Regions from separate parts of the Shewanella sp. Pdp11 genome, predicted to be linked through region 1. Evidence: predicted binding sites of a transcription regulator. Region 1 holds the regulator's gene; each other region holds the start of a gene.
What was found. Region 1 encodes sigma-54, which starts transcription at its own class of promoters, with help from an activator protein. Its sites were predicted from a motif close to GTTGGCACGNNNNTNGNNT; they were not measured.
Positions count from the first base shown of each region.

Region 2: a site for sigma-54 is predicted at 3,910-3,928, ahead of AYJ58_RS10085 (DUF3192 domain-containing protein). Genes of this name have one in related genera too.
Region 3: a site for sigma-54 is predicted at 2,187-2,205, ahead of glnA (glutamate--ammonia ligase). Genes of this name have one in related genera too.
Region 4: a site for sigma-54 is predicted at 5,492-5,510, ahead of flgB (flagellar basal body rod protein FlgB). Genes of this name have one in related genera too.

Region 1 covers NZ_CP015194.1:1,395,758-1,403,511, reverse strand. The annotation lists gene AYJ58_RS06185 (KpsF/GutQ family sugar-phosphate isomerase) at 1-661, shown strand, start outside; gene kdsC (3-deoxy-manno-octulosonate-8-phosphatase KdsC) at 661-1,212, shown strand; gene lptC (LPS export ABC transporter periplasmic protein LptC) at 1,209-1,769, shown strand; gene lptA (lipopolysaccharide transport periplasmic protein LptA) at 1,756-2,310, shown strand; gene lptB (LPS export ABC transporter ATP-binding protein) at 2,307-3,038, shown strand; gene AYJ58_RS06160 (RNA polymerase factor sigma-54) at 3,146-4,624, shown strand; gene hpf (ribosome hibernation promoting factor) at 4,653-4,940, shown strand; gene ptsN (PTS IIA-like nitrogen regulatory protein PtsN) at 4,943-5,386, shown strand; gene rapZ (RNase adapter RapZ) at 5,383-6,237, shown strand; gene AYJ58_RS06140 (HPr family phosphocarrier protein) at 6,224-6,499, shown strand; gene mgtE (magnesium transporter) at 6,760-7,754, shown strand, end outside.
Region 2 covers NZ_CP015194.1:2,275,721-2,283,474, reverse strand. The annotation lists gene AYJ58_RS10110 (DUF3301 domain-containing protein) at 1-381, shown strand, start outside; gene AYJ58_RS10100 (DUF962 domain-containing protein) at 2,111-2,416, opposite strand; gene AYJ58_RS10095 (GNAT family N-acetyltransferase) at 2,400-3,047, opposite strand; gene AYJ58_RS10090 (DUF2789 domain-containing protein) at 3,196-3,429, shown strand; gene AYJ58_RS10085 (DUF3192 domain-containing protein) at 3,446-3,853, opposite strand; gene AYJ58_RS10080 (hypothetical protein) at 4,018-4,401, shown strand; gene AYJ58_RS10075 (Zn-ribbon-containing protein) at 4,401-5,174, shown strand; gene syd (SecY-interacting protein) at 5,330-5,980, opposite strand; gene queF (NADPH-dependent 7-cyano-7-deazaguanine reductase QueF) at 6,040-6,897, shown strand; gene AYJ58_RS10060 (LysR family transcriptional regulator) at 6,992-7,754, opposite strand, start outside.
Region 3 covers NZ_CP015194.1:249,055-256,808, forward strand. The annotation lists gene typA (translational GTPase TypA) at 1-1,260, opposite strand, end outside; gene glnA (glutamate--ammonia ligase) at 2,293-3,702, shown strand; gene AYJ58_RS01185 (TIR domain-containing protein) at 3,956-4,960, opposite strand; gene AYJ58_RS21995 (YceK/YidQ family lipoprotein) at 5,626-5,811, shown strand; gene AYJ58_RS01195 (aminotransferase class V-fold PLP-dependent enzyme) at 5,991-7,112, opposite strand; gene AYJ58_RS01200 (PrnB family protein) at 7,117-7,754, opposite strand, start outside.
Region 4 covers NZ_CP015194.1:3,937,304-3,945,057, forward strand. The annotation lists gene flgH (flagellar basal body L-ring protein FlgH) at 1-671, opposite strand, end outside; gene flgG (flagellar basal-body rod protein FlgG) at 683-1,471, opposite strand; gene flgF (flagellar basal-body rod protein FlgF) at 1,482-2,225, opposite strand; gene flgE (flagellar hook protein FlgE) at 2,398-3,759, opposite strand; gene flgD (flagellar hook assembly protein FlgD) at 3,841-4,611, opposite strand; gene flgC (flagellar basal body rod protein FlgC) at 4,636-5,052, opposite strand; gene flgB (flagellar basal body rod protein FlgB) at 5,055-5,459, opposite strand; gene AYJ58_RS17460 (CheR family methyltransferase) at 5,603-6,442, opposite strand; gene AYJ58_RS17465 (chemotaxis protein CheV) at 6,542-7,462, opposite strand; gene flgA (flagellar basal body P-ring formation chaperone FlgA) at 7,668-7,754, shown strand, end outside.

The DNA of each region.
Region 1 (7,754 bases):
CGAAATCCTCACCTTAATGCCCGTCATCCAACGTATGGGCGTACCCGTTATTGCGGTAACAGGCAAACCCGAATCGAACATGGCACGCTTAGCTAAAGTACATTTATGTATTGAAGTTCCAGAAGAGGCTTGCCCACTGGGACTCGCTCCAACATCAAGCACCACAGCGACCTTAGTCATGGGCGATGCCATTGCCATTGCGCTGCTACAAGCCAAAGGCTTTACCCGTGATGATTTTGCTATGTCTCATCCAGGCGGCGCGTTAGGGCGTAAATTATTGTTAAAAGTCTGCGATGTGATGCACAGCGGTGATGACTTACCGCTCGTTAACCACGATATTTGCATCACAGAAGCCCTGTACGAAATTTCCAAGAAAGGCTTAGGCATGACGGCGATTATCGATGATCAGCGCAAACTGGTCGGTATCTTCACCGATGGTGATTTACGCCGCGTTATCGATGCCGAAGTGAATCTGCGTACAACGCCCATCGCCGATGTGATGACCCGTAACTGCGTGACCATCACGGATAATGTATTGGCCGCCCAAGCGCTGCAAGTGATGGATTCCAAAAACATCAACGGATTAATTGTTATCGATAAAGACCGCCATCCTATCGGCGCTCTTAACATGCTAGACATGGTTAAAGCAGGAGTCATTTAATGCCACAGCAAGGATTTTACGGCCCAATCAGTGATGATGTGTGGCAACGCGCGCAAAAGATTAAACTGTTGATTTGTGACGTCGATGGAGTGTTTTCCGACGGCCGTATCTACTTAAGCAATAGCGGCGAAGAGCTAAAAGCCTTCCACACACGCGACGGCTATGGTGTGCGCTCGCTACTCACCAGCGGTTTTAATCTCGCCGTTATCACTGGACGTCAATCCAAAATCGTTGAAAACCGTATGACAGCCCTTGGGGTTACCCATATTTACCAAGGCGTAGATAATAAGTTCGAGCCCTATGAAGCATTGCTCGCACTCTATGGTGTCACCCCGGAAGAAGTAGCGTATATCGGTGATGATATTGTCGATTTACCCGTGATGAATGTCGTCGGTTTAGCGGTCAGTGTGGCCGATGGTCATCCCTATGTGCGTCAGCACGCCCACTTTGTCACTACGCTCAATGGCGGGCACGGTGCACTGCGTGAACTCACAGATCTGTTGCTACTCAGTCAAAATAAATTCACTTCGGCCCATGGAATGAGTATATGAGTCGTGTGACACTCGCAATTATCGCTTTTTTTGGAACCGCACTAGCGCTTTACTGGCAAGTGCAGAACAAACACAGCGGTGATACCGATAACCGAGTAAAAGATCAAAATACCCCAGATTTCATCGTTGAAGATCTGCGCAGTGTTGAGTTCAATGAACAAGGGCTAGTCAATAGCCGTGTGACGGCGAAAAACATGGAACATTATGATTCAACGAATCAAACTTTCTTTACTCAACCTGTTTATCTTGTTTATCCAGACCAAGGTAAAGCACAATGGCAACTCAGTGCAGATCAGGGCAAGCTAAACAAGGAAACGGGCAAGGTTGTACTCGAAAACAATGTTATTATTGATGCCATTAGCGCAGAAGAACCGATCCAGACCTTGTCCACCAGTTATCTGGAACTCGATCTCAATACTATGATAATGACCTCTGACCGTACCATTTACGTCACAGGGAAAGATTTTAATATTCAAGGCCAAGGCCTTTATGCCGACCTCAACGCGCAAGAAGTGAAATTGACCAGTCAGGTAGTAGGAACATATGAAGCAAAATAACGTATTACTTGCCAGCCTAATGCTAATAATGAGCATGAGCGCCTTTGCTAAAGTCGACGACCTAAAGCAGGAAGTTAAAATCAAAGCAGTGAGCCAAACGGCAGATATCAAGAACAACCAGATCATCTTCTTTGGTCCGGTGGAAGTTACCCAAGGCTCGATAAAAATCCAAGCAAATGAACTGCGTGCATTTTCTGCCGAAGGTGAAAATAGCAAAATTTTAGTGGCCACTGGTAACCCCGCAACTTACAACCAAGTGTTAGACGATGGCCGTCCAGCCTCGGCGAGCGCGAAAGAAATTCGTTACGATATGGCAAGCCGTACCCTGACACTGAAAGGCCAAGCTTCGTTAGATCAAGCGGGTAGCCAAGTGACGGGTAATGTGATCCGCTATAACATTATCCAGCAAAAATTGATTGCTGAGAGCACAGGTAGTGGTGACGATCGCGTGATCACTATTATTCAGCCAGAAAACTATCAAGATGATGCCAAACCTGACGCGCCAGCGGATAAACCTGTGAAAAAGCAGGACTCTAAATGACCCAAATCACCCTAAGAGCACAAAATCTGGCGAAGAGTTATAAGAGTCGCCAAGTGGTTAAAGACGTCAGTCTAACGGTAAAGACAGGTCAAGTTGTTGGACTACTCGGCCCAAACGGTGCGGGTAAAACCACCACCTTTTACATGGTCGTCGGTCTGGTTAAAAGCGATAAAGGCCACATCTTTATCGACGATGATGATTTAACCGCGGATCCTATGCACCTGCGCGCCCGCAAAGGCATAGGTTACTTGCCGCAGGAAGCCAGTATCTTCCGTAAGCTGACCGTCCATGACAACATCATGGCCGTACTGCAAACGCGCAAAGAATTGAAGAAAGAGCAAAGGGAAGAACAACTCGAGCATCTGCTCGAAGAATTCCACATCACCCACATCCGTGACAGCCAAGGCATGTCATTGTCGGGGGGCGAACGTCGCCGTGTCGAAATTGCACGGGCGTTAGCAGCAAATCCTAAGTTCATTTTGCTCGATGAACCCTTTGCGGGTGTCGATCCGATTTCAGTTATCGACATCAAAAAGATTATCGAACAGCTCAAAAGTCGAGGCCTTGGCGTGTTGATCACCGACCATAATGTTCGCGAGACATTAGATGTGTGTGAACATGCCTATATTGTGAGTCACGGAAACCTGATTGCCGAAGGAACACCTGCAGAGATCTTAGACAATCAGCAAGTTAGGGCTGTGTACTTAGGTGAACAATTCAGGCTATAGTTAATCAAGCGGAGCCAATGAAGGCAATTTGTGCCAGCATTGTGCTCCACTCAAGATGATAACAAGCGACCTCATCCAACAATAATAACGTAGGGATCAGCGGTAACATGAAAGCGTCACTCCAGCTCAAACTGGGTCAACAGTTAACCATGACGCCACAATTACAACAGGCCATTCGTCTGTTGCAACTGTCGTCATTAGAACTGCAGCAAGAGATCCAGCAAGCCTTAGATTCTAATCCCCTTCTCGAGCTGGAAGAGGATCAATTCGACGCCACTAAAGACCCTGTAAACCAAACGCTTTCCGATACGGATTTCAGTGAATCGAGCACTCTGCCGCCTGAGAAAGACAGCTCCACAATAGACACGGCAGAGTCCTTAACCAAAGAATCCATGCCCGACGAGCTCCCCATGGACACCACCTGGGATGAAGTGTTCACTGCCTCCCCTAATTCTGGCCCCGGCGGCAGTCGTGAAGATGATATGCCCTTCCAAGGTGAGACCAGTGAAGGCTTGTATGAGCACTTAGAATGGCAAAAAAACCTCACGCCGTTTTCTGAAACCGATTTAGCCATTGCCACCGCCATTATTGATGCCATCGACGATCAAGGCTATCTCACTCAAAGCACTGAAGAAATTCTCGAAGCCATGGGCAATCCTGAAGTTGAGCTTGACGAAGTTGAAGCCGTACTCAAGCGCATTCAACATTTTGATCCCATTGGTGTGGCCGCCCGCGATTTAAGCGAGTGCCTGCTGATCCAACTGTCGCATTTCGCCGCTGACACTCCACACCTCGAAAATGCCCGCATGTTGATCAAAGATCATTTAGATCTGATCGCCGCGCGCGATTTTAGATTGTTGATGCGTAAGACTAAATTAAAAGAGGATGAGTTAAGGGACGGCATCGCGCTTATCCAAACCCTCAATCCCCGCCCAGGTTTATTGATTACGCCCAACGATGACGAATACGTCATCCCAGATGTGTCTGTGTCGAAGAAGAATGGCCGCTGGGTGGTTGAACTGAACCCAGACTGCATGCCAAAAATCAATGTAAATCAACATTATGCATCGATGGCGCGCAGTACTAAAAACCAAGCCGATAGCCAATTTATTCGTGGCCATCTGCAAGAGGCTAAATGGTTTATCAAAAGCCTAGAAAGCCGTAACGACACTTTACTTAAAGTTGCGAATTGCATAGTGCAATATCAGCAAGGTTTCTTCGAATACGGTGAAGAAGCCATGAAACCTATGGTGCTTAACGATATTGCCGAAGCGGTAGAAATGCATGAGTCCACCATCTCACGGGTGACCACCCAAAAATACATGCATACCCCTAAGGGACTTTTTGAACTAAAATACTTCTTCTCTAGCCACGTCGGAACTGACGATGGTGGGGAGTGCTCATCCACAGCAATCAGAGCCTTCATTAAGAAACTGGTTGCAGCGGAAAACCAGAAAAAACCATTAAGCGACAGTAAGATGGCACAACTTCTGGCAGAACAAGGGATCAACGTAGCCCGCAGAACCATTGCGAAGTACCGAGAGGCTATGCTCATTCCGCCTTCTAATCAGCGTAAAAGTTTATAACCTACAGTGGATATCGGAGGACGTTTCTATGCAAATAAACCTGAGTGGACACCATGTCGAAATTACCGAATCGTTACGCGCATATGTAGAAGAAAAGTTTTCAAAACTTGAACGCCATTTCGAACAGATCAATAATGTGCACGTTGTGCTCAATGTCGAGAAAATGCAACAGATTGCCGAAGCGAGAATAAATCTTATCGGTGGTGAAGTTTTTGCAACTTCAGAGCATGCTGACATGTATGCCGCTATAGACGCCCTGATTGACAAGCTTGATCGTCAGGTTATTAAACACAAAGAGAAGTTAACAAAACACTAATAATGGAACTTTGTACCATACTGCGGCCGGAGTGCACTACCTGCGCCACTCCGGGCAGCAAGAAAAAGGTACTGGAACTCATCAGCGACTTAGTCGCTGCCCAGTACCCGACCCTCTCATCTCAAGAGATATTCGAAAGCCTAGTGGCGCGCGAAAAGATGGGGAGCACAGGTATAGGGAACGGCATCGCCATTCCACATGGTCGATTAACCGATATAAATCAGCCCATTGCCATACTCATTAAGTGTGAAGAGCCGATAGCATTCGATGCTATCGATAAGCAACCTGTTGATATTTTATTTGCACTACTGGTGCCTGCTGACCAATGTCAGCAACACTTAAGTACCTTGTCTTGCATGGCCGAAAAGCTGAGCGACAAGCAAATATTAAAACAATTACGCAAGACGCATGATGAAACGGAACTCTATCAGGTAATCACTGGATGAAACTGGTCATAGTGTCGGGCCGCTCAGGCTCAGGTAAATCTGTCGCCCTAAGGGTACTCGAAGATCTCGGCTATTACTGTGTCGATAACCTTCCCTTGCCCTTAATCGGCACTTTGCTTGAGCAACTCAAAGGCAGTAACGATCTCGTCGCCATCAGTGTCGACGTGCGTAACATGCCAGAGCAGGACAAGGTTCTAGTTAAACAACTCGCGAGCCTACCTCCTGATACTGAGTTAACGAGCTTCTTCCTCAATTCTAGCGATAAAATTCTGCTTAAGCGTTACAGCGAGACTCGCCGTTTGCACCCTTTGTCAAAGAGCCAAGTCTCTTTACAAGAAGCAATAAAACGGGAAGGGAAACTGCTCGAGCCTATGTCAAAACTGGTCGATCACTACATAGATACGTCGAACCTGAATATCTATGATTTAAGCGATCAAGTGAGACAAATTCTGCTCGGCAGTGTCGATAAAGAATTAGTGATCAACTTTGAGTCCTTTGGCTTTAAGCACGGTATGCCCACCGAAGCCGACTTTATGTTTGATGTTCGCTTCCTGCCTAACCCACACTGGGAACTGGCGCTGCGTCCATTAACTGGCTTAGATGAGCCCGTAGCTGAGTTCTTAAATCGCCAACCACTGGTCAATAAGTTCATCTGGCAAATCGAGAATTTGCTAGAAACTTGGCTGCCGCACCTCGAGCGCAACAATCGCAGTTATTTAACTGTGGCGATTGGCTGCACGGGTGGGCAACACAGATCGGTTTACGTCGCAGAGCAATTGGCTAAACGCTTTAGTAACGGTAAACATAAGGTTTATGCCCGCCATCGAGAGCTGAATAATGCCAAAGCTTGAACGTCAGATCACCATCTGTAACAAACTGGGATTACATGCCCGTGCCGCCACAAAGCTCGTGGTACTGGCATCCGAGTTTGATGCAAGCATCACCTTGATACAAGGTGATAAACAGGCATCCGCCGCCAGCGTACTCGGCTTATTGATGCTTGAGACTGGCATGGGTAAAACCATTAAACTTATCGCCGAAGGCCCAGATGCTGAGCCCGCTCTGGATGCCATTTGTGCCTTAATCGACGCTAAGTTTGACGAAGCCTGTTAGTTTCATTTCATATTCAGTGTTTCAAACAGGCACTCAGATTAGTACACATCACACTTAGCACTGCGTATTTGTGCAGTTCACATCTCGTTTCAAAAGCTTGGCGACACATTTGTCGCTCGACGGCACGAACCATAGGCGATTACACTAGCGAGCATTACCGCCGACTCACCTTAGTCTTAACCGCCTAGTCTCAGCCCTGCGCCAAGCAGCGCACTCTCGAACCAATTTGCCGCACAGTGGCGGACAACTATGGAGGACAAATGCCCGTAGATAATTCAGAAAACGATCACACCGGACATAGTCTAGACCAGTTAAACCAAGCGCTTAGTAGTGGCATGTTTGTGCACGTACGTAACATGCTGCAAAAAATGGCCGCCTCTGATATCGCGCTGATCTTAGAATCCTCACCACCCAGCGCCAGACAAGTGCTGTGGCAGCTTATCGATCAGGAACAAATAGGCGACATACTCGATGAGTTGAGTGAAGAACTTAAAGATCCGCTGATCCGCAGCATGAGTCCTGAGCGGGTTGCGAAGGCAACGGCGAGCATGGACACCGACGATCTGGCCTATATCCTACGTAGTCTTCCCGATGCCGTTTACAAGCAAGTGCTGCAGTCGATGACGGAACAAAACCGCCAGCGGGTAGAACAGGCCTTATCCTATCCCGATGAGACCGCCGGCAGCTTGATGAACACAGATACAGTCACCTTAAGACCCGATGTGAATATCGATGTGGTGCTGCGCTATCTTCGCCAAAGGGGTAACCTGCCAGACACCACAGATACCTTATATGTGGTCGATAAACAGGACAAAGTGCTCGGCGGTGTCAGGCTGGCAGATCTGCTGACCTGCGCGCCAAGCACCACAATTCGCCACATCATGGACCCCGATATCCAAAGTATTCCTGTGAGCATGTCCGACAGCGAAGTCGCGCAGAAATTCGAACGTAATGACTGGGTATCTGCTCCCGTCGTTGACGGCGATGGCAAGCTGCTAGGACGGATCACAATCGATGACGTGGTCGATGTTATCCGCGAAGACGCCGAACACTCCATGATGGGGATGGCGGGGATGGACGATGACGAGGATACTTTTGGCCCAGTGCTAAAAAGTACCCTACGTCGCTCACTCTGGCTCACGATTAACTTGTTCGCCGCGCTACTCGCCTCCTCGGTCAGCAATATGTTTGAAGGCACTATCGAGCAATTTGCTACCATCGCTATCTTGATGACAATTGTCCCTAGCATGGGCGG
Region 2 (7,754 bases), 880 kb from region 1:
TCAGATTTACTGTTAATTATTGGCCTCGTCGTGATTGCCGCATTCTTTTGGCAACTACGCCAAATGGCAGAGTTGAGCCGTATTTTTGCCGAAAATGAATGTTGGCGACAAAAAGTGCAACTGTTAGCCATAGCAATGGAAACCGCCCGCCCAAGTATTGGCGGCACCACGGGGATTTGTTGGAAAGCGAAATATTTATTTGAATTCAGCACCGACGGCATTAACCAGTACAGTGGCCATATTTGGATGCAAGGTAAGAAAATTCAAAAAATAGAATGGCCTATCTTTCCAGAGCCCGAATGGCAAGAGGCGCCGACAGCGCAGGGGAAATTTGGCGGTTGTGGTACGCAAAGCGGCTGTAGCTCAGGCAAATGCCATTAAGCTTTTATCGACAATGTTGGCTCAAATAAGCTGTTCGCCAGAATTGAGAATAATCAGTTATTCTCTGGTGCTGCAAAATAACTCACTGTAAAAGTTAAAAAAGAAAGGGCGCGGCCCTAAAGCCACGCCCTCCTATTCTCTGTTAAGCTATCCCGCTATTTTTGTGCTCCCTGCACCATCCATGCGTCAATCTGCGTCCTGCTTCATCCCTGCTCAATCCTTGAGGTCCCTGTACTCATGTACTTCCCTATCTCTTGGTCATCCAGTCCCAAGCTTGCTCTTTCCTGAGCGGTTCCATCATCATCCATGAAACGGGTATTGCATCCATTCAATTGCACTCCCTGTGGCATTGCCATCCTATGCAATGAGTCTATCAATCCTTGATAGTCTCCCTTCCTTGGTATTGGCTATCTTTCATCCTGAAAGGCCTATATCCCTATTCCTTAAGTCACATTCCTTAGTCACTGTTCGATCATCCTGATCGCCAACATCCTGTTGCCCGTAACTCCTTCTACAAAATGAATTCTACGCCAACCAACAAAAGTACTCATTGCGGATTATTTAAAATGTTAACGAAAATAGTGAGCTTAACTGATGAAAAATAGACTAACCGGCTGATATAAATAAAAATAATAACCAAAGCCAAGACATAACCACCCCTTTAACTTACAAATTACTTACATACTTGTAAGAGATCTCTTACACGGAGGATGGCAATTCGAATCAAAAGTAAGCAAACGCTAAATTTTCTCCCCTGAAGAACTTATGCATAAACCGCTATCGCTCAAAGTTCGACAAGCATTCTGCATGACCAAAACACAGTCAACACAGAGAGTAAATCATTGGGCAATAAGAGGAGTAGACTGGTAAACATGCTTTACGGTGAGAAGTCTTTAAGCAGAGTTAAGATAAAATCTGTGTGAATAGCGTTATAGCTTCTTGGCAAAGCGAGATTAATGCTGAAAATGAACCAAAGAAAAGGGCGCAACTAAAGTGCGCCCCATTTATCCTTTGTAAGCCGTCCTGCTCGATTTGTGCTCCCTGCACCATCCATGCGTCTGCTTGCGTCCTGCGTCGTCCCTGTAATTCCTTTTCGTCCCTGTGTATCAAACTTGCGTGAGATAACACTCAGTCCTTTGACCTGTAAATCCATTTTACAGAGCCTGTCACTTCCTATGACTTCTTCCTATTGCATCCTGCAAAAATTTTTCTTCCATAGAGTAGTACAAGCTGTTCACCCTTATACTTTATCCTTGTCTCGACACATCCTGTCTCGAGTTCATGCTTAATCCTTAAGCGTGTCCTGTATTCTTCCTGAAATTCATCATCCTGACGATACGACTCACTGTCTCTAATCATCCTTGAAAAGCAATCCTGCTTTTCCTTAGCCTATCCTAGGCGAATGACAGTTTTCCTACCGTCAGCGATTTCAACCATGAAATCTTAATTCGTTGCTTCTTGCGTCCCTTTGGCCTGTTTCGCTTTCCTTGCTATCCATTTGCTTTGGCCATGAGTGAATTCTACGTTAACCATGACTTTTTTGTTCGGCTCAAAGAACGGACTACAAAAGAAATTACGACCGAACAGGAGAAAAATAAACACAAACTAATGATTTAATTAAAAATTAAACCAAGAAGAACAAAAAACAATCAAAAAGAAAACATTATGTCCTACAGCGTTTGTAAGCGATCTCTCACACGGGTATGGGCATCTCACTCGGGCGGCTTTTTTAACGCTTAAAAAAGCCGCGGATCATCTGAGCAAACATCACCCAATCTGCCATAAAACTGTAAAAGGGATACTGAAATGTCGCGGGTCGATTCTTCTCAAATACAAAGTGTCCCACCCACGCAAAACCGTAGCCAACGAGCGGAATAAACCAACATAGCCACCAGGCTTGTGAAACCAAGGCAATGCCAATAAGCAGCAAGACTAAACAACTGCCAACAAAGTGCAATTGCCGGCAAGTCGGGTGCTGGTGTTGGGATAAATAGAAAGGATAAAAATCGGCGAACCGTTTATAAGAGTGAGTCATCTTGTTGAACCGAATAGAATAATAACTGACCATGGACACTGCCGATATTGAGCTCGCCTAAAGAGACAAAGTCATGCTGGGTAAATAATTGCAGATGACTCTCCTGAGCGACAAACACACCAATGCCATCCAAATCCGGCTGCTCATCACACCAACTCACTACCGCTTGGACTAACTTATGTCCGAGTCCTTTATGCTGCTCGTTCGGTGCAAGGGCGATAAACTGCAAAATACCGCAGTGCTTACTGGGTAAGAGTTCGACAATACTGGACTCTTTTTTCATCAAAGCTTGGGTCGATTGCCAGCCCGTACCTAACAACATCTTTAAGCACCAATGCCAGTAACGCCCTTCTCCCAAAGGCACTTCTTGCGTTACCACACAGGCTAAACCAACCAGTCTGTCATGGTCGAACAAACCTATGAGTGCTTGTTTTTGTTGCCATAACGTATTGAGTTCTTCGCGGATCGCGGCGCGCAGTTTTTGCTCGTAAGCGGCTTTATCTGAGGTGAAAAGTGAATCGACAAAAAAAGGGTCATCATGGTAAGCGTTATAGAGGATAGAAGCGGCAATGCGTAAGTCTTCCGCTGTCAAATAGACTGCACGGCAGCCTTCCAAGGTCTCATTATCCATTATTAGTATTCCTTGACTTAGCTCACACTTTTATGAGTAACAATTAATTTACCAAGGAAACAGAAAAGTGCAAATTTTAATCATAGATTGCATTTTTCAATCAGGCGTTTACTCTAAACGAAGGCACTATACTGAAAAGGAAATAATGATGGATACTACGCCAGTAGACTTAAGCCACTTATTCGAGCAACTCGGTTTAGACAGTAGCGATGAAGCCATAGCGCAATTTATTGCAACCCATGATATCGACCATCACATCCATCTAAGCCAAGCGCCCTTTTGGACCCCTGCTCAAAAGAGCTTTATCATCGAAGGCCTAGAAGCTGATGCTCAATGGACTGAGCCCATTGAGCAACTTGATACTCAGCTACGTAAATTATAAAACAAAACTCGCGGGGTTAAATTTTGCTGTAAGCCGTTTCACCCCACCCCACTAAGGCATTGTTGCTCAGCACAATAGGTGTGCATTCGTCCTTGGTGGTTTTTCCATCGCCATTATTACGCTGGGTACGATAAAACAACACTAAGACTTCTTTATTCGATCCACCTTGTTGAGCACTTTGTTGAATGTAGGCTTCACTAAAATCAGCGGTGCCCATTAAGATCATCACTTGGTCTTTGGGCATCCCTAAACTCAGTTTGGTTAAGTTAGTACGGTTTTTATCCTGCACTTTTTCCCAAGATTCGCTGCTATCCCAACCCGATTCGCCATCACCGACATTGACCACACAGCCGCTAAGACCTAAGCTTGCAAGCCCTAAAAACGTGATGGCGATAAGTTTGTTATTCAATTTATGGTTAATCATGTGACATCCTATGTGATTATTATTTTTGCTTAAAAAAGCGATTTAGGCAGGACAAGAAGCAAAATAGATGCCAAATGACAACACACTGTTTTTAAATGAAAAAACTTACACGACCTTTTGAGATTAGTTTAAATCATTCAACAAATTAAGGAATTTTGCTAATTATGAGTCCACTTGACCAAGTATTGGCTGCGGCACGTGCGCTCGAGGCCTGCGGTAAAGTACCGAGCCTTGCCTTAATAAAAACCCGTTTAGGTAGCAGCCTACCTTTACCTATATTGATCCAAGGTCTACAGCAATTTAAATCTATGCCTAAGGCGGATCGCGAGCGTTTAGCCGAGTTGCAAGCCATCAGCCCGACAACCGAAGCCACTGCAACTAACGATACCTTGACGCTTGCACTGCTTGCCGAGCGTCTGCAGATACAACAGACGCATTTTGAACGTCATGCTGAGCAGCAAAAAGCAGAAATAATGCAATTGAAAAACGAACTGCTTGAACTTAAACAACGCATCAACTTATTAGAATCCCAAGGAAAAACCGCTTAATGTTTGTCACTGAACTGCGTTTTGAATGCTTCGCCGACACCACTATCTCTGCCGCCGAAAAAGCCATTAATCAGCTCCTCGAAGCCTATCGAGCTAACGGCCAAATCTTAGGGCGAGAATTTGCGGTCGCCTTTAATGACGGTGAGTTTAGAGTGCGTTTACTGATGCCAGAGAAAAGCAGTTTAGCGCATAAATATCACAGCCCTTGGGTCAAAAAAGCCTTAGTAGAGTTAACCGACGCTAAGCTACTCGCGCCGCGGGAAAAGTTTATCGGTCAGGACATTAATTCTGAGGTCAGCAATACCGACACACCGAGCTGGCAACTGCTGTATACCAGCTTTGTACACATGTGCTCGCCCCTGCGCAGCGGCGATAATCTACTGCCCATTCCCTTATATCGACTTCCAGCAACCTTTAATGGCGATCACAAACGCATTATCCGTTGGCAGAGCGAATGGCAAGCCTGTGACGAGTTACAAATGGCGGCGGCCACCAAAGCAGAATTTGCCGCACTCGAGGAATTATCGAGTCCAGACAGTGATTTATTTCGTAGAGGTTGGGATTTGCGCGGCCGTATCGAATATCTCACTAAAATCCCGACTTATTACTACTTATACCGCGTCGGTGGCCAAGATTTAGCCTCAGAAAAAGCGCGGCCTTGTCCACGCTGTGGTAGTCATGATTGGAAACTCGATGAACCTTTATTGGATATGTTCCACTTTCGCTGCGAGCCTTGCCGCATAGTATCGAATCTGTCTTGGGATCATCAGTAACATCATTTTATCCCGCCAAAGACCTCAACCTAAGAATCAGCCATGCTTAGGTTGAGCGTTCACGCTCAAACTCAGTGTGGTAGAGCGTTCACACTCTGGCTAAACGTGGTTGAAGGCTAAGAGCTCGCCGCAAGATAGCGTCAAGCTCCCGCCAACTAGCGTTTACCGAAGAGGTTTTGCCACATACGTTTAAAGCTGGCAAAAATCCCCGGATGTTCTAATGCGGGCATAGGCAGTTCTTCATGTTTAACGGGCGGTGCTATCCGTGGTGATAACGCCCCAATAAATTCCGCTAAACTTGGCGACAATTGCTGGGTGGGGATCTCACCTGGAAGCTCTATCCACACGCTGCCATCACTGTTGTTGATGGTGAGCATTTTATCGCCCTCATCTAACAAACCGATAAACCACGTCGGTGGCTGCTTGAGCTTTTTCTTCATCATTAGATGACCAATCAGATTTTGCTGCAGGCAAGTAAAATCATCCTCATTCCACACTTGCAGTAACTCACCCGTGCCCCATTTTGAGTCGAACAATAACGGCGCAGAAAAATACTGACCGTAAAAATGATTAATTTCCGGCCACAAAGTCAACTCAAGCGCATGCTCAACATTGGCAAAACTGCCTTCGACTTCGCGTTTCACCGGCTGCCAAGAAACCGCTTGATCAAGATCAGCATGAAATTCGCCTTGAATACACACAGAAGGCTCACCCTGTGGGTAATAACGCGGTAGTTCACCTAAACTCGTTAGGTAAGCTTGATGATAGTTTTGCAAAAATTTATCGAGTGCGAGCAGACAAGACACTTAAGCACAATCCAATTTCAGGTATAATGTGCGCCTATTTTGACATGGAAACAGTATTGATGACACAGAATCACGATCCCTATAGTGATGCGCAAGCGCTTGTTGGCCTGACTTTAGGTAAAGCCACAGACTATCAAGCCGAGTATGATGCGTCGCTGCTGCAAGGGGTTCCACGCTCACTAAACCGTAATGCTATTGCACTGACTGGGACGTTACCGTTTCATGGTGCCGATATCTGGACGGGTTATGAGCTGTCTTGGTTAAATGCTAAAGGTAAGCCTATGGTGGCCATAGCTGAATTTCATTTAAGCTATGAAAGCCTGAACCTGATTGAGTCGAAATCGTTCAAACTGTATCTCAATAGCTTTAATCAGACCAAGTTCGATAGCCTAGATTCACTGCAAAAAACCTTAGTCGCAGACTTAAGTCAATGTGCCCAAGGTGATGTTAGCGTTAAAATCATCGAACCAAAAAGCTTTGGCATTCAGCGTATTATTGAGTTACCAGGCACGTGTATTGACGATCTCGATATTGAAGTCAGCGATTATAGTTTTAATCCTGATTACTTGGAAAACAGCACGGACGATAAGCAAACGGTTGCGGAAACGCTTAATTCAAACCTGCTGAAATCCAACTGTTTGATCACTTCGCAACCCGACTGGGGCAGCGTAATGATCCGTTATCAAGGACCTAAAATCGATCGCGAGAAACTGCTGCGCTATTTGATTTCTTTCCGCCAACATAACGAGTTCCACGAGCAATGTGTCGAGCGGATTTTTGTCGATTTGAAGCGTTTCTGTCATTGCACTAAATTAACCGTTTACGCCCGCTACACGCGCCGCGGTGGTTTAGATATCAACCCATATCGCAGTGACTTCGAGCAACCTGGTGAAAGCCACAGACTCGCAAGACAATAATTAACGCCCATTCGACTAGCAAATTTCGAACTAACGTTTAGCACTGAGACAAAACCAAGGTTAAAAACCGACACTAAGCTCTGAATCACTAGCCCTAGTTGCTAACAAGATTCAGAGCTTTTTCATTTACTGTGCTCGCACTGGCATCGAGCAATAAGTTTCGAAGCCATTGATGACTCGGGTTTTGGGTGTATTTACTGCTCCACACCATATACAAATCAATGGGTCTTGTTTTCAGTGGCATAGGTAAAATTTGGATGCCGAACATCTCGGCGTACTGACTGGCGTACCGCAAAGGCGCTATACCTATCGCCTCACTTTTGCCTACGGTAGCAAACATGCTCAATAAGGATGACTGCTCACTATACATCCTGCGCCTTGGCAACACGCCTTCGGTAAACAAATCCCCCGCAGTAAGATTAAAACGCCGCATATTCAAAAAGACGTGTTTCTCCTCAAAATACTGCTCATGGGTGATGGTGCCTTGGATCCGAGGATGCTGCCGACTGACGATACACACTAAGGTTTCGGTGAAGAGTAACTTGCTCGAGAGCAAACTTTGCTGCGCGGGTTTAATGTCTATCGCCACCGCAACCCGCTCAAGCAAGATATCGCGATATAAATCAGCCTCCTGAGGTGGTGATTCACGGAAAATTACTTCAATGTCCGCATCCTGCAATAACGCCTGCACACCGGTTTGTAGCGCTTCGATAACCGACTCATTGGCATACACATAAAAGCGCCGCTGGCTACACTTTGGGTCAAAATGCTCAAACCCTAGCAATACGGTTTCAATATCTGCCATCGGCTGCTCAAACTTACGGTACATTTCCCGCGCTACCGCTGTCGGCTCAATT
Region 3 (7,754 bases), 1.1 Mb from region 1:
ACCTAACTTCTCGATCACTGTGCCTTGATCTTCTTCTTCAACGTCAACAGTTAACGTTTCGAATGGCTCACACAATTCACCGTCGATGGTTTTCAGAATAACTTCTGGACGTGATACAGCTAACTCGTAACCTTCACGACGCATGTTTTCAATCAAGATTGATAAATGCAATTCACCACGGCCTGATACGCGGAAGCGATCTGGACTTTCAGTTTCTTCAACACGCAGTGCCACGTTGTGGACCAATTCTTGTTGTAAACGCTCAAGAATGTTACGTGAAGTCACATACTTACCTTCTTTACCCGCAAAAGGTGAAGTGTTGACTTGGAACGTCATGGTCAGAGTTGGTTCATCAACTGATAATGGCGGTAACGCTTCTACAGCGCCAGCAGCACAGACAGTGTCAGAAATTTTCAACTCACCTAAACCAGTGATAGCAACGATATCGCCTGCGTTAGCAACTTCAACTTCAGTACGCTCTAGACCCATGTAACCTAATACTTGGCCCATTTTACCGTTACGGGTTTTGCCATCAGCACCAACAATAGTGACTTGTTGGTTAGTTTTGATGCTACCACGCTTGATACGGCCGATACCGATAACACCCACGTATGAGTTGTAATCCAGCTGCGAAATTTGCATCTGGAAACTACCTTCTGAGTCAGCATCAGGGAATGATACTTTTTCAACGATAGTTTGGAACAGCGGCGTCATGTCTTCACTTGCAACATCTGGATCTAAAGTTGCAAAACCGTTTAACGCTGAAGCGTAAACGATTGGGAAATCTAACTGCTCGTCAGTTGCGCCTAAGTTATCGAACAGGTCGAATACTTGGTCGATAACCCAATCAGGGCGCGCGCCTGGGCGGTCAATTTTGTTGATAACAACGATTGGCTTTAAGCCTTGAGCAAACGCTTTCTTCGTTACGAAGCGAGTTTGTGGCATTGGACCGTCAACGGCATCAACTAGCAATAATACTGAGTCAACCATAGACAGAACACGCTCAACCTCACCACCGAAATCGGCGTGGCCAGGGGTATCAACGATGTTGATACGGTAGTCGTTCCACTTGATGGCAGTATTTTTTGCCAGAATCGTGATCCCACGTTCCTTTTCAAGATCGTTGGAGTCCATCACCCGCTCAGTAGCTTCTCCTCGGGTTGCAAGGGTGCCTGACTGTGACAGCAACTTGTCTACCAGGGTCGTTTTGCCATGGTCAACGTGTGCAATAATGGCGATGTTACGTAAATTCTCTAGCACGGATAAACCTCTTACCATCAAACAAAAATAGGGATATTTCAGTAATTCGTTATAGTGTCCCGACTCGACCCACCATAATAAAAAGCGGGTCATTCTACTCCAGAGCGGCCTTGGCGCACAGGATTATTTTTGAACACTTATAAAACAATCCGCCGATCCTTGGCTAATTCCTGCCAATATTCCATTGAGTGAAATCCGCTAATGCCACAGTTAAAGCACTGTTCAATTGCCATATTCGTAGGAAAAATCCGAGTTAAACAGCTGAATTTACTATTTTTCATAATCTAGACGCAAAGTATTTCTGCTGATTTAAACATCAATCAAATTGATGTTCCCGCGACAAAATCATCTCGACGTGAAACAGCAATAATTTCTAGCGCAGATTTAACTGGGCGTTGATATTGGCATTTATGACCGCGAAAACTGAATGCCTTTAAGACTCACTTCATTGTCACGCAATACCTTTATTACGCATCACTGATTTCACTTGGCCTGTGAACAGCAAAGACATTTCGCACATGAGAACGAACTCTTTCCTAATAATATGATAATAAACCACTATTGAATTGAGAATGCATGGCATAGTTGAACAGACTAGCGTGGTTTTATGACAACTATGCGGCGGTGAAATCGCCCAGAGAAAATAGTCCAGAATAGTGCTGAAATAGGTACTGGATTCAGTGCCGCTATCCTTATGTAGTCCCTGTGAGCCAAGGCGCGATTGCCATCTCACTGCCACATAAGCGATGCATACTAGTGCTTTGAACCTTATGCTTTGAAACTTAGCTTTGCATGAATCAATTCAGTGCGCACCAAAATGGATGAATGCACCAAAATGCCTCAACCAATAGCACCAAAGTGGTGCAAACTGGAATCCAATTAAGTGCAGCAAAGATTTTAAACCATGTTAATCAGTAATTTAAATTATTGGCATGGATATCGCTATATAGCTCGTAAGTTTGGCTCAAGATAAATCACTTGAGTTAAAAGATTATAGAAGGGGCATCCCTTTACCCTACCGGAGGCTTGAGAATGTCAGTTGAATCAGTTTTAAAGCAACTTGAAGAATTAGAAGTTAAGTTCGTTGATTTACGTTTTACCGACACTAAAGGTAAAGAGCAGCACGTATCTATTCCTTCTCATCAGGTAGATGCTGATTTCTTCGAAGACGGCAAAATGTTTGACGGTTCTTCTATCGCAGGTTGGAAGGGTATTAACGAATCAGACATGGTACTGATGCCAGATCCAACGACATTCGTACTGGATCCTTTCACCGAAGAAACCACAGCGCTGATCCGTTGTGACATTCTTGAACCCGGTACAATGACAGGGTACGACCGTGACCCACGTTCAATCGCTAAAAAAGCAGAAGCTTACCTGATCTCTACTGGTATCGCAGATACTGTATTGATTGGACCAGAACCAGAATTCTTCCTATTTGACGATGTCCGTTTCGGTACTGACATGTCAGGTTGTTTCGTTAAGATCGACGCTAAAGAAGCGGCTTGGAACTCAGCGACTAGCTACGAAGGCGGCAACACTGGTCACCGTCCATTTGTTAAAGGCGGTTACTTCCCAGTTGCACCGGTTGACTCATCACAAGACCTACGTAGCGCTATGTGTTTGGTGCTCGAAGAAATGGGCCAAGTGGTTGAGGCGCATCACCACGAAGTGGCGACTGCAGGTCAAAACGAAATCGCTACTCGCTTCAATACTTTGACTAAGAAAGCGGATGAAATCCAAATTCTGAAGTACGTAGTGCACAACATGGCACACGCTTACGGCAAGACGGCGACTTTCATGCCTAAACCTATCGTTGGTGACAATGGTAGCGGCATGCACGTTCACCAATCTCTGGCGAAAGACGGTGTTAACTTGTTCGCTGGCGACAAATACGCAGGTTTAAGTGAAACGGCGCTGTACTACATAGGTGGTATCATCAAGCACGCTCGCGCGCTGAACGCTTTCACTAACCCAAGCACTAACTCTTACAAGCGTTTAGTGCCACACTTTGAAGCACCTGTTATGTTGGCCTACTCTGCCCGTAACCGCTCTGCATCAATCCGTATTCCAGTGGTACCAAGCCCTAAAGGCCGTCGTATCGAAGCACGCTTCCCTGATCCACATGCCAACCCATACTTAGGTTTCGCAGCGCTGCTGATGGCGGGTCTTGACGGTATCCAAAACAAGATCCACCCAGGTGAGGCGATGGACAAAGATCTGTACGATCTGCCTCCAGAAGAAGCGGCTGAAATCCCACAAGTGGCAACGTCATTAGAAAACGCCCTTGAAAATCTGCAAGCTGACCATGAGTTCCTGACAAAAGGCGGCGTGTTCAGTGAAGATTTCATCCAATCTTATATCGTACTGAAAACAGCTGAAGCTGAGCGTGTAGCACGTACTACTCACCCACTTGAGTTTGAAATGTACTACAGCCTGTAATGGCTAACGACATGTAATTACTTACTGTATAAATGCATGCGTAAAGTATAAAAGCCCCAACAGTTTTGCTGTTGGGGCTTTTTTGTATCTTGAAGATAACAATGGTCATGGCGATAGATGTAACACAGAATTTGAGACTTATCTGAATTCTGCGAGGACGTGGCATACAAACTTCCTTATTTAATGCTTAATCCAAGCAGGGCTAAAAAGGTAACGACCACGCCATTAAGGTTGGGTGTCCAACTTAGCTGTCCTAAACAAATAAAGCGTCCGCATCGAATGTTATGCGGGCTTTCTTAAACTCTTTTAGCAATTGTGTCTGCCAATCAAGTTCAGCACTGATGTAGACAACACCTTGAATATCATTCTGAATCTCAACACCTGTTTTAACAATTGCTGAGACTTTCTTCCGACCTAGGCGAGCGATGAAGTAGCCATGCTCAAACACAACATTCTGGCGAGCGCGGCCATTCAGTTCTTCAGTGCCCTTTTTCCGTCCTTCATCACAAGGCGTATATAGCACTATTGCGTAGTCAACTGCACCATGCTCTTCAATCTTCTCGATGATAGTATTACCACCGCTCGCTTGATTCATCAACACGACGGGCTTTAATCCGACAGTTCGAACAAAGTTCTCAACCTCCAACCTCAAAACATCATCATGACCATGAACAATAAATACCTTCTGTGTATCGCTTAATTGTTGGGTCGGTTGAAGCACTTGTTGTGGTTGCTGATACAATATTGATGGTTGTAGCAGTGTCTGGGAACTTGGAGGTTGCTGGACAGATGCGGACGGTACGAATGGCTGATGCGGTTGTTGCACAGGAGGAGGGCTGAATGGTTTGGTCGGATTTGAGGCATGTGTACTCGAGGGCTGTGGATGTGGAGCACTTAAATGACTCTGAGCACGGTATGAGCCAGCTACTAGTCTATTAGCTATATCAAGACATCTTGCACGTAAATCATCGCTATGATTTTGGCTGCCATAGTAACTGTTCTCCCGCTTCTCATCGTAGTAATCAATTATACCTAAGAGAACTGTCCCGACTGTTGCTTCATCACTAAAGTGCCAAAAGCCACGCATTCTGTTTGCCTTTGAACCTGACCCGAATTGGTATTGTTCCTCATTGATATCAATACCATAATCATCGAAGAAATCAGCTAGTGTTTTATGTGAGAAGTCGAGCAGATGCCCACCTTCCATCTGTAAGTATTTTTCTAAGCTAGATATATCTCTGCGTGACAAGTTTGCCATAAAATCTCCTTTTAACTGCGGGATATTCTAACACCATCAAACAGTTACACCACTAGGTAGCACACAGATTTTTATGCTAGAGACAATAATCCAGCCATCCATTTTAAATCAGCAACATAATATGCTCTCGGCCTACCCTCAAGCGAATATTTACTGAAGCAGTTTTAAGGAAAGTAATAAAAGTAGCTAGATGGCCAGTGAGGGAAGTGGAGACTGATTTTGAAGAGTATGTTCAAAACTTATCTGAGTTCTGCGAGGGCAAGGCATACAAACCTCCATGTTTAATGCTTATCCAAAACAATAGTCGCCGTTAACAACTAGGTTATTGAGCTTGGTTGTATCTCGTTTCTGTTGATGAATAATTGACAGATATAATCATATAGTTAGAATGCCAAGCTGTTGAAACAGAACAGGTTGGCGTCGAATGAAACTAGATCTGGTTCCACATCACTAACGCTTTCAGTTGATCAAGTGAGTAGATCATACCGAAGCAATGCGGTTTTTCACCTATAAACAATGGAGTGGTTATGCGTTGGTTGACTTGGTTGGTCGTGTGCTGTTCTCTCACGGGATGTGCAACGATAACGTCGAGGATGGGGGAAGATTCAACTTGGGGTCACTCTTTCTCAAGTGTGCAAACGGCTGTTGATAATGGCGAGGAGTGTATGATTATCTCCGCGTTGGCGGCCCCGCCCTTGCTGCTCTTTACCATCCCGCTGACACTCGTTGATATGAGCAGTGCGCTGATCGTCGATACTGTTATGCTACCCGTAGATTTAGCGATCACGCCCAGCGATCCCAAGCTCCACACCCCGCGACCTATGGTCTGCCGCTATGACTATAAGATTTAAGCATGATCGCACCCAATAAATAACCTCAAGTTGCCTGTGTGGCGGTGAGTTAACGCCGGCATACGGGAACGACCATGTCGCGGTTTGCCTCCCTGAGTGTTGTGTCTTGTTAGTTATGCCTTGTTAGTTGCAGTTACGTAGTACAACTTAGCCTAGCAAGCCATTTTAAATCATTTAAGTTAGCGATTCGCTTTTATCACATCAAGTAACAGCTTGATATCGGCCATATTGTTGTAGATATGCGGCGAAATCCGGATACCCATGCTGCGGGCGTCGACACTAATATTCGCGTTCGCTAATGCCGTCATGATTTTATGTTGTTGCTCACCAAACTGTAAGATCAGTGTACCGCTGCGCTTTTCAACATCACGTGGTGATACAAACTCATGCTCAAGCTCCTGCGCCACAGCATCAATCAACTGCTGATTACATTTACGCAGCAAGGGGACACCTAAACCCGCCAGATAATGAATACTGTGAGCGGCAATGGCATAGGGGGCGATTGAAGGCGTTCCACCCCAGAAGCGCATTGCGGAGTGCTGATAACGAAAGTCGTGGATATCAAATTCGAACGGATTCTCATGGCTAAACCACCCCACATCCTTAGGTTGGCAACGATCCAAAATGGCAGGGTTAATCCAAAGATAGGCTGCACCAGGGCCGCCGCAGAGCCATTTCACACTCGACCCGATTAAAAAGTCAGGTTGTAGGCGCGCGAGATCTAGCGGAATAATCCCCGCCGATTGCGCCACATCCACTAAGCTCAAACAGCCTCGCTCACGGGCTATGGTAAAAATATTGGCTAATGGCGCTTGCTGCCCAGTATTCGAGTAAGCATGACTAACAAACACCAGATCCACATCACGACTGATATGCGCGTCCCACACATTAGGGTCAGTGACATCGAGCCCCTTAGGGATGAAACGTACTTCGCAGCTGGCTGGCAGTGCTTTTTTAAGGGCGAAACCCATACTGGGGAAATCAATCTCACTCATTAACACAACGGCGTGTTCGCGATTTAATCGGTCGAGTGACATGACGATTTTAGTCAGCGCACTGGAGAGATTCACCTGAGGACAAAAGTCCTTTTGATGGCCGTTAAACAATTTAGATAAGGCGAAAGTAAAATCATCAATCACACTCAGCCACTGACCCCAAGGTTCGCGCCCCGACTCCTGCCAAGGCGCAAAAAAGGCTTCTTTGAAGACCTGTTCGGTCGATTTTAACGGTCGACCGACGGAATGGTTCAATAGATATCCTGGACCCGCGAGGTAAAAGTCCTTTTTATAGTCTGCAAACATAGTGTTATCTCAAACTCTCTTTCAGTTTCTTAATCTCATCATAACGCGTCCGGATGTCGCTGCGCTGAGCGGCGGCGCGCCTATCTCTGAGTCGCTCCAATGAACCGAGTAGCACATGCAGTGGCGGACCACTGGCGGTGACCTTAGCTAAATGCTGCTGCTCCATCGTTGTCGAAGGCTCGGCAATATATTTAGTCACTAACTCATTATGGTGCTGAATCGCAGTCTCGCCATGTAATTCGCAGACTTCAATAAAGAGTCGCAAGTTTTCTTGATACCAATCTTGGGTTGAGCAATCTTTTGCCTGCAGAAAGTCATCCATCAAATTCGGCCGACGCATGCACTCGCGCAATATCTGTTGATCCTCCGGCATCATGTATAAAAACTTGTCCACCAGCATTTGCGAGTAGGAAGCTTCATTAGCGAAACAAAGACCTAGTGTTAAATCGATGACATTAATCCCCGCAAAATCCCCTGCATTGGCACCGCGATAAATAACCGAGCCCACCCGATAAGGTTTGTAGTAAGGGCGAACACAGTAAAAGAAACGATCCGTATCTAATCGATTGAATAATTGAGTATTCGACTCAATCACATCTTGCAATGCCTGTTTAGCGACTCGCAGTAAATCGTGACTGATAG
Region 4 (7,754 bases), 2.4 Mb from region 1:
AAGGGCCACCAGTCGCTCATAAAGAACTGGCTTAACCAGCCTACTTTTTGAGCATCTGCAAAAGTGCCTGTGCCACTGTATTGAATACGGGCATTGGCCATTCGCGTTGAATCGATAGTGTTATCGGGTTTAATGTCCTGCGAGCGAACGAGACCAGTGACACGAATAAACTCATCACCGTTATTGATTGAGATCCATTTTTCGCCGCGGATCACTAAGCTGCCGTTATTCAACACTTGCATCACGTTTGCCGAGATGCTGCCATCTAAACTGTTGCTCTGATCCGCATCCGATTCACGTTTAGTGTTCATGCTATCTTTATAACGTAAATCAATTGGCACTCCGCCAATAGACACGTTACTGCCACCGGCAAAAATGGGGTCTAAAGTCATGTCGGAGCCTTTTTTAATCTGATTGCCTGCACTCTTCTTAGCTTGAGTCGACTCTTTCAAAACGATAGTGATAATGTCACCCACTTTGTGAGCACGAATATCCGAATACAAGCTAGATGCTTGACTGTCTTGATAAATAGAGCCAGTCGCGGCAATTTTTGTTGGCGGAGCCTCTGGGTATACCGGCGCGTAAAAGGGATCATCCGCAAGGGGTTTCTTTTGCGTCGAGCTACAGGCTGCAAGCAATAACGCGACGGCCACCACAAGATATCTAGCCATGATGTTTGCCTCTATAAATTCTGAGTCACATAAGACAGCATTTGATCTACCGCTGAAATCACTTTTGAGTTCATCTCGTAAATGCGCTGACTTTCGATAAGGTTCACCAGTTCTTCGGTCACGTTAACGTTAGAGGTTTCTAAGGCGCCTTGACGAATCGCTCCCATACCATCTAACGAAGCGGTACCTTGAATTGGCGTGCCGCTCGCACCAGTTTCCGTGTATAAGTTTTGCCCCATGGGATCTAGACCCGATGGATTAATAAAATCCGTCATAGTCAACTGACCCACAACTTGGTTCTCAGCAGTACCAGGGGTTTTCACTGAAACTTCACCCTCCGCGGAAACGGTAATACTGGTCGCATTGTCAGGAATAGTGATCGCGGGTTGCAACAAGTAGCCAGAACCGGGTGTCACAATCTGGCCCGTATCGTCTAAGGTAAACTGACCATTTCGGGTATAGGCTGCAGTACCATCAGGTAGCTGGATTTCAAAAAAGCCTGGGCCTTCAATCATCAAATCCAATGAGTTATCTGTAGTCAGCATGTTGCCTTGGGTAAACATTTTCTGTGTGGCGACGACTTTGGTACCCGCACCTATGTTTAACCCATTAGGTAACTTAGTGTTAGAAGCGCTGACACCGCCCGCTTGGTTAACTGTTTGGTAAAGCAAATCTTCAAATACTGCACGACTTTTCTTGTAGCCCACAGTGCTGGCGTTCGCCACGTTGTTTGAGATCACCGCAATGTCAGTTTGCTGTGCGTCTAAGCCAGTTTTACTAATCCATAACGCCGGATGCATAATCTATCTCCTAACTAATACGCATTAATGAGGATGAAGCGCGATCATTTTCTTCCGCGGTTTTCATCATCTTGACTTGCAATTCAAACTGACGCTGAAGGTCAATCAAAGACACCATTTCATCGACAGGGTTTACGTTACTGCCTTCCACTGCACCACTTTCAATACCTACGCTAGGATCGGCTGGTGCTGGTTCTCCTGACATTTGTCGAAATAATCCATCTTCACCACGCATCATCTGCGCATTGCCGGGATTAACGAGTTTCAAGCGACCAACTTCTTCCACCACTTCAGCGGTAGCGCCCTGAGGTCGAACAGAAATAATGCCATCCTGAGAAATTGAAACCTTCTCAATAGGGAGCGGCAACACTATGGGGCCCGCATCTCCCATAACAGGATTTCCCCTGTCATTGTGTAGTAAACCCGTAGAGTCGAAACTTAAACTGCCTGAGCGGGTATAGGCTTCACTGCCATCTTTTGCCTGCACGGCAAACCAGCCGTCGCCTTTAATGGCAACATCGAGATCTCGTCCAGTGGTTTTTATGGGACCAGAGCGAAAATTAGCTGACGGAGATTCTGTCATCGCAAACACCCTGGAAGGCAATCCTTCACCGAAGGCCTGCATCGAGCGAGCTTGTGCCATATCGGATTTAAAACCGTCGGTATTAGCATTGGCTAAGTTGTTCGCACGGAGCGCCAGCTCATTCATATTTTGCTTGGCGCCACTCATGGCGACATAAAGGAATTTGTCCACAGACTGCTCCGTCAAATTTTCTACATGACAATAGCAAAGCAAGCATCGTGCCAATAAAATTGACATTTAATTTACTGATAGAATTGAAGAATAAGGAAATGAAGTGAATTGATAGCAGGATAAAGGCTAAGTGTTGCCACTGGCGGCAACACTTAGTCAAACAATGTAATGATTAGCGGATTTGTAATACGGTTTGTTGCAGTGTGTTGTTCACTTCAAGGGTACGAGAGTTCGCTTGGAAGTTACGCTGCGCCGAAATCAAATCGACCAGTTCAGTGGTCAAATCGATATTCGATTGCTCTAACGCCGATGAACTTATGCTACCAAAAGTACCACTGTTTGCCTCACCAGCAAGAGCCGGGCCAGAATTCAAACTGGCTTTCCACGACGTATTACCCACTTGTGTTAAACCTTGTTCGTTAGCAAATCGAACCAAGGCAACCCGTGCTAAAGGCACAGTTGAACCGTTCGAGTAACTTGCAGTAATTAAACCATCAGCACCAATTTCAACGTTAGTTAAACGACCAACAGTAGTACCGTCTTGTGTTAACTCTGTTGCCGCAAAAGGAGCAGCATATTGCGTTGGCGCATTAAACTTAATAGTTAAGTCTTGAGTTCCATCCGCTCCAGCACCTAAAACGCCTGCACCACCCACACCTAAAGTCTCAGTCTTAACGACCGCTGGATCACTACCGGTATAGACACCAACAGAATTGAACTTAAGTACAGAGCCCTTCCAACCGCTAGTTGTTTGCGCTGTACCGGTTGAGTCAGGGTTACCATCGCCCGTAGTATCCGTTTGATAAGTACCAGCAGCACCAGCTAAATCGACTTGTTTACCATCAATAGCGTAATAAGCCACCCAATTGCTCTCTCCATTATAAGAGGCATCATTAGGCTTAACAAAATAGGTTGTCATGATATGTGGCTCACCGAGTGAGTCATACATTGTCATTGAAGTAACATTATTGTACGTCTTAGGGTCTAGAGGATCGAATGCAGCAGGGTCAAGGGTACTTTCCTTAGCATTTAGATTCATTTGTAAACTGACATTTTCAGTTTTTACAGGGCTACCTGCAGTATCCGGGATCTGCACTGGTTTCGCTGTAGTCAAACTTACCGATGTCGAATTACCATCTTTATCCACAGGGAATGTCTGCAAAAAATTACCAGCAGAATCAACCATGTAGTTATTTGAATCGACTTTAAATGCCCCTGCTCGAGTAAATGAATGGTCAAGACTGCCTATTTCAGAAGCAGTGACAAAAAAACCACCACCTTTAATTGCCATATCGAGTGAATTACTTGTCAACTGTAAGCTGCCTTGATGGAATTGCTGGGCGACTTGACTCGTTGCAACACCACCACCGACAGCAGTTTTAGAATTTGAAAAGATAGAATTAGCGTAAACATCCGCAAATTCAGCACGCGACTCTTTAAAGCCAATGGTATTCGCATTCGCAATGTTGTTCGCCGTGGTGTTTAAATCTTTCTGTGCGGCAGAAATGCCACTCAATGCAATGTTAAACGACATAATTCACCTCTACTTTTGACTCTATTCAATTGCGGACAACTAACGCCCAATTCGGATTCTAAAAAATTATCTTGTATAAATTTAAGTTTCAGACACAGCTAACACATCGGTTAACTTGATCCCCATACCGCCTCTCAAGTTGAGAATGGCGCCAGTACTGGCCGTACCAAGAGAGACACTGGTCACATGGGCATAAGTTGAAACAGGCAGTTCTTGGGATTTTCCATCAACTAACCCACTCGCCTTAATCGTATAGTTGCCTGCGGTCACAGGTTTTCCATCTTTATCTAAACCATCCCAGTTCACATCGACGTTACCACCGTCACTGCCATCGACTTTAAAGGTGGTCACAACTTGGCCCTTCTCATCTTCAACACGCACAGTAATCTCTGGAATTTTATTAGGGGTACTGACCACACCTTTCATCGTTGGGCTTTCAGCTGAAATATTGCCAGTATCAGTTGGGATCAACACCTTGCGACCAACGAGTCCCGATGCCTGCAGTGCTTGGCTCGACGTCATAACACTGTTTAAGTTAACTATTTCATCATTTAACTTACTGATACCATCAACTGTCGAAAATGATGCCATCTGCGCAATCATTTGGTCGTTGTCGACGGGCTTAAAAGGGTCCTGCATCGATAACTGTTGGCTTAATAACGAGAAAAAATCATCTTGAGTTAATTGTTGGCTTTTCGCTTCCGGTACTATCGAATCTTTTGGCAGTCGTATGCCATCAAGAAACGGATTACCCGTTGAACTGGTTGATGAGTTGGTCGTCACAGCATTTGATTGACTCTTATTTTGAGCCGTCTGCGCCGATGCTTGGTTAATTTGATTAATGAGGCTCACAGCTTACCTCCTAAGTAACACATGTTATTTACCCATCCCAAGTGTTTGTTGCAGCATAGACTTAGCTGCTTCAGCGACTTGAACATTCATTTGATATGAGCGCGAAGCAGAAATCATATCTGCCATTTCTTCCATGACATTAACATTCGGTTTATAAATAAAGCCGTCCGCATCCGCCATCGGATGATCGGGCGAGTATTCTTTTAGTAGTGGTTTATCACTTTCAACAATGCCTTTTACCGCCACACCTTGAGAGGCTTGTTGCTGACTTTGCGCTTTGGCCATTTCAGCTTCGAAAATAGGATGACGGGAACGATAGGTCTTATCTACGCTACTCGAGACGGAATCAGCGTTAGCTATGTTACTCGCAGTGGTGTTCAACCTGACCGATTGAGCCGACATTCCCGAGCCAGCAACATCAAATATGCTAAATAAACTCATGATTAATCCCCTCTCAACGCTTTCTTCATGCCACTAAACTTACTGTCTAAAAAACCTAATGACATTTGATATTCAAGAGCATTTTGCATGAATGCCGATTGTTCCTGTTGGATATCAACGGTATTGCCATCACCGGTATCAGGTTGATTTGGCACGCGGAACTTAACAAATTGCCCCGTCAACTCAGCAAGTCCAAAATGCTTGTCTGTCTCTTGCATTTCAAGACTATTACGCTGCTGCTGTTGGCCTCGTGCGGCCTGCATTGCCGCAGAAAAATCAACATCGCGGGCTTTATAATGTGGCGTATCGGCGTTAGCGATATTGCTCGAAATGACTTCAGCTCGCTGCGCTCTAATACCGAGAGTGTACTGATGCACACCCAGTGCATTATCAAAATTGATCGCCATAAAATTGCCTCCTCGTGTTACTCACGGAAACAAAGCAATTCATGTGCCAACATCAGGAGACAATGAAAATAACAATTAGGATAAGCAAGTGATGGGTAAAAAATTACCGACAAATGTCGGTAATTTTCTTTAAAGCTGTAGACTTAAGTCTTTTTCTGGTAATAAATCCCTGGGTTACAACGGACCATATCAAACTCGTCCGTTAAACCAGCGATAGATTCGGAAGCACCAAGAAATAGAATGCCTTTTGGATTAAGAGCGGCAGCGAATTGCCGCAAAATTTTTGCCTTTGCCTCAGGCGCAAAATAAATCAGCACATTGCGGCAAAAAATAATGTCGAACTTACCAAGTAAGCTATAACTTTCAAGCAGATTATGTGCTCTAAAGTTCACTAAACGCTTAACATTATCCTTTAACTTCATATTGCCTGAAGGCAAAGCATCAAAAAACTGACGCTTACGCTCTTCGGATAAACCGCGTGCTAATGCCAAGCTATCGTACTCAGCATTTTTGCAGCGTTCCAACATGGAAGGCGATAAATCCGTAGCTTGAATCGAAGCACTACCAGCAAGTGCACCAGGCTTCTTTTGTTGATACTCAAGAATCGTCATCGCCAGTGAATAGGGTTCTTGCCCAGACGAACACGCGGCCGACCAAATCTTAAGTGGACGACCTAAACGACTATACTCAGGTAACAAAACGTTATGCAATAACTCAAATGGATAACGATCACGAAACCACAGGGTTTCATTGGTCGTCATAGCATCAATCACTTCTGCCCGAAGCGCACGTTCCGTTGGCTTCATCGAATGCTTAACCACATCGGATAAGGATGGCAGGTTATATTTCCCCATTAAAGGAGCAAGACGACTGCGCACCAGATATTGCTTATTTTCACCCAGTACGATGCCGCTGTGTTGCTCTAAGAACAATCTAAATTGATTATATTCAGCCTCAGCGAGTGATTTATTTGGCACATTCACATCCTAAATCCTATTGCAAGCACCAAAATCAGTGCGAAACCATCATGTTACAAAGTCGAGATTATAGCGTAAAGCATATATAGGTACTAACTACTGAACTTACAAACTTAAGTGCTTATTCACTGCAGCAGCCAGTTCGTCGGGATTAAACTTAGCGATAAAGTCATTGGCCCCCACTTTTTGAACCATTGCCTGATTGAATACTCCACTTAACGACGTATGCAGTACCACTTTAATATGCTTGAGCTTAGGATCATCTCGGATCTCCGCGGTCAGGGTATAACCATCCATCTCAGGCATCTCAATGTCTGAGATAATAAGAGGGATTTCATCAGCAACATTGTCCATTTCTTTGGCGATTTCTTTGAGCTTATCTAATGCTTCTCGGCCATCTTTTGCGGTATCAATTTGTAAGTTCAATGACTCGAGTGAACGAATAATCTGCTTACGCGCCACGGCAGAATCATCGATAACCATAATATGATAATGCTGGGTTCTGTCGAGGGTCAGCTTTTCATTAGCTTCTTCACTGATGGCAGTTTTAACCGGTGAAATCTCATCTAAGATTTTTTCAACGTCGAGAATTTCAACCAATTCACCTTCAATCTCAGTCACAGCCGTTAGATAAGAATAACGACCCGCACCTTGAGGAGGAGGCATAATCGCTTCCCAATTCATGTTGATAATCCGCTCAACCGAACTGACTAAGAAGCCTTGAACGCTGCGGTTATATTCAGAAATAATGATGAAGCAGTTTTCAGTACTCGCTAAAGGTCTACCGCCTGTTGCCGCACTCAAATCAATAACTGAAATAGTCGTACCGCGAATATGCGCGACACCTTTTACATAAGGATTAAGTTTAGGCAAAGTGGTCAGTGGTGGGCACTGCAGTACTTCTTTCACCTTAAACACGTTAATCCCAAACCGTTGACGACCGTTTAACTTAAAAAGCAGCAATTCTAAACGGTTTTGACCAACGAGCTGGGTTCGTTTGTTGACTGAATCAAGAATACTCGACATAACTCTGCCTTGTTGTTCTGTTTATGTACGGCCCTATGACTCGTTTGAGTATAGGCATATTAATTGCTTACGTCTTATCTATCGATAAACATAGTCGAAACTGAGTCAATCTTCTGACAGTGATGCAAATTATTATTACAGTGGTCAGCTTCGAACTTGATAAAAGTATAGGTGCATTCTGGCGTTACAAGCTAGTCTCTTCATTATGAAAGTAAATTTAGTCTGTTTTTTTAGTGTTTTCACCCTCTTCATGCCCGCTTTTGCGAGTGCAGAGCCTATTGTTCCCACCGTA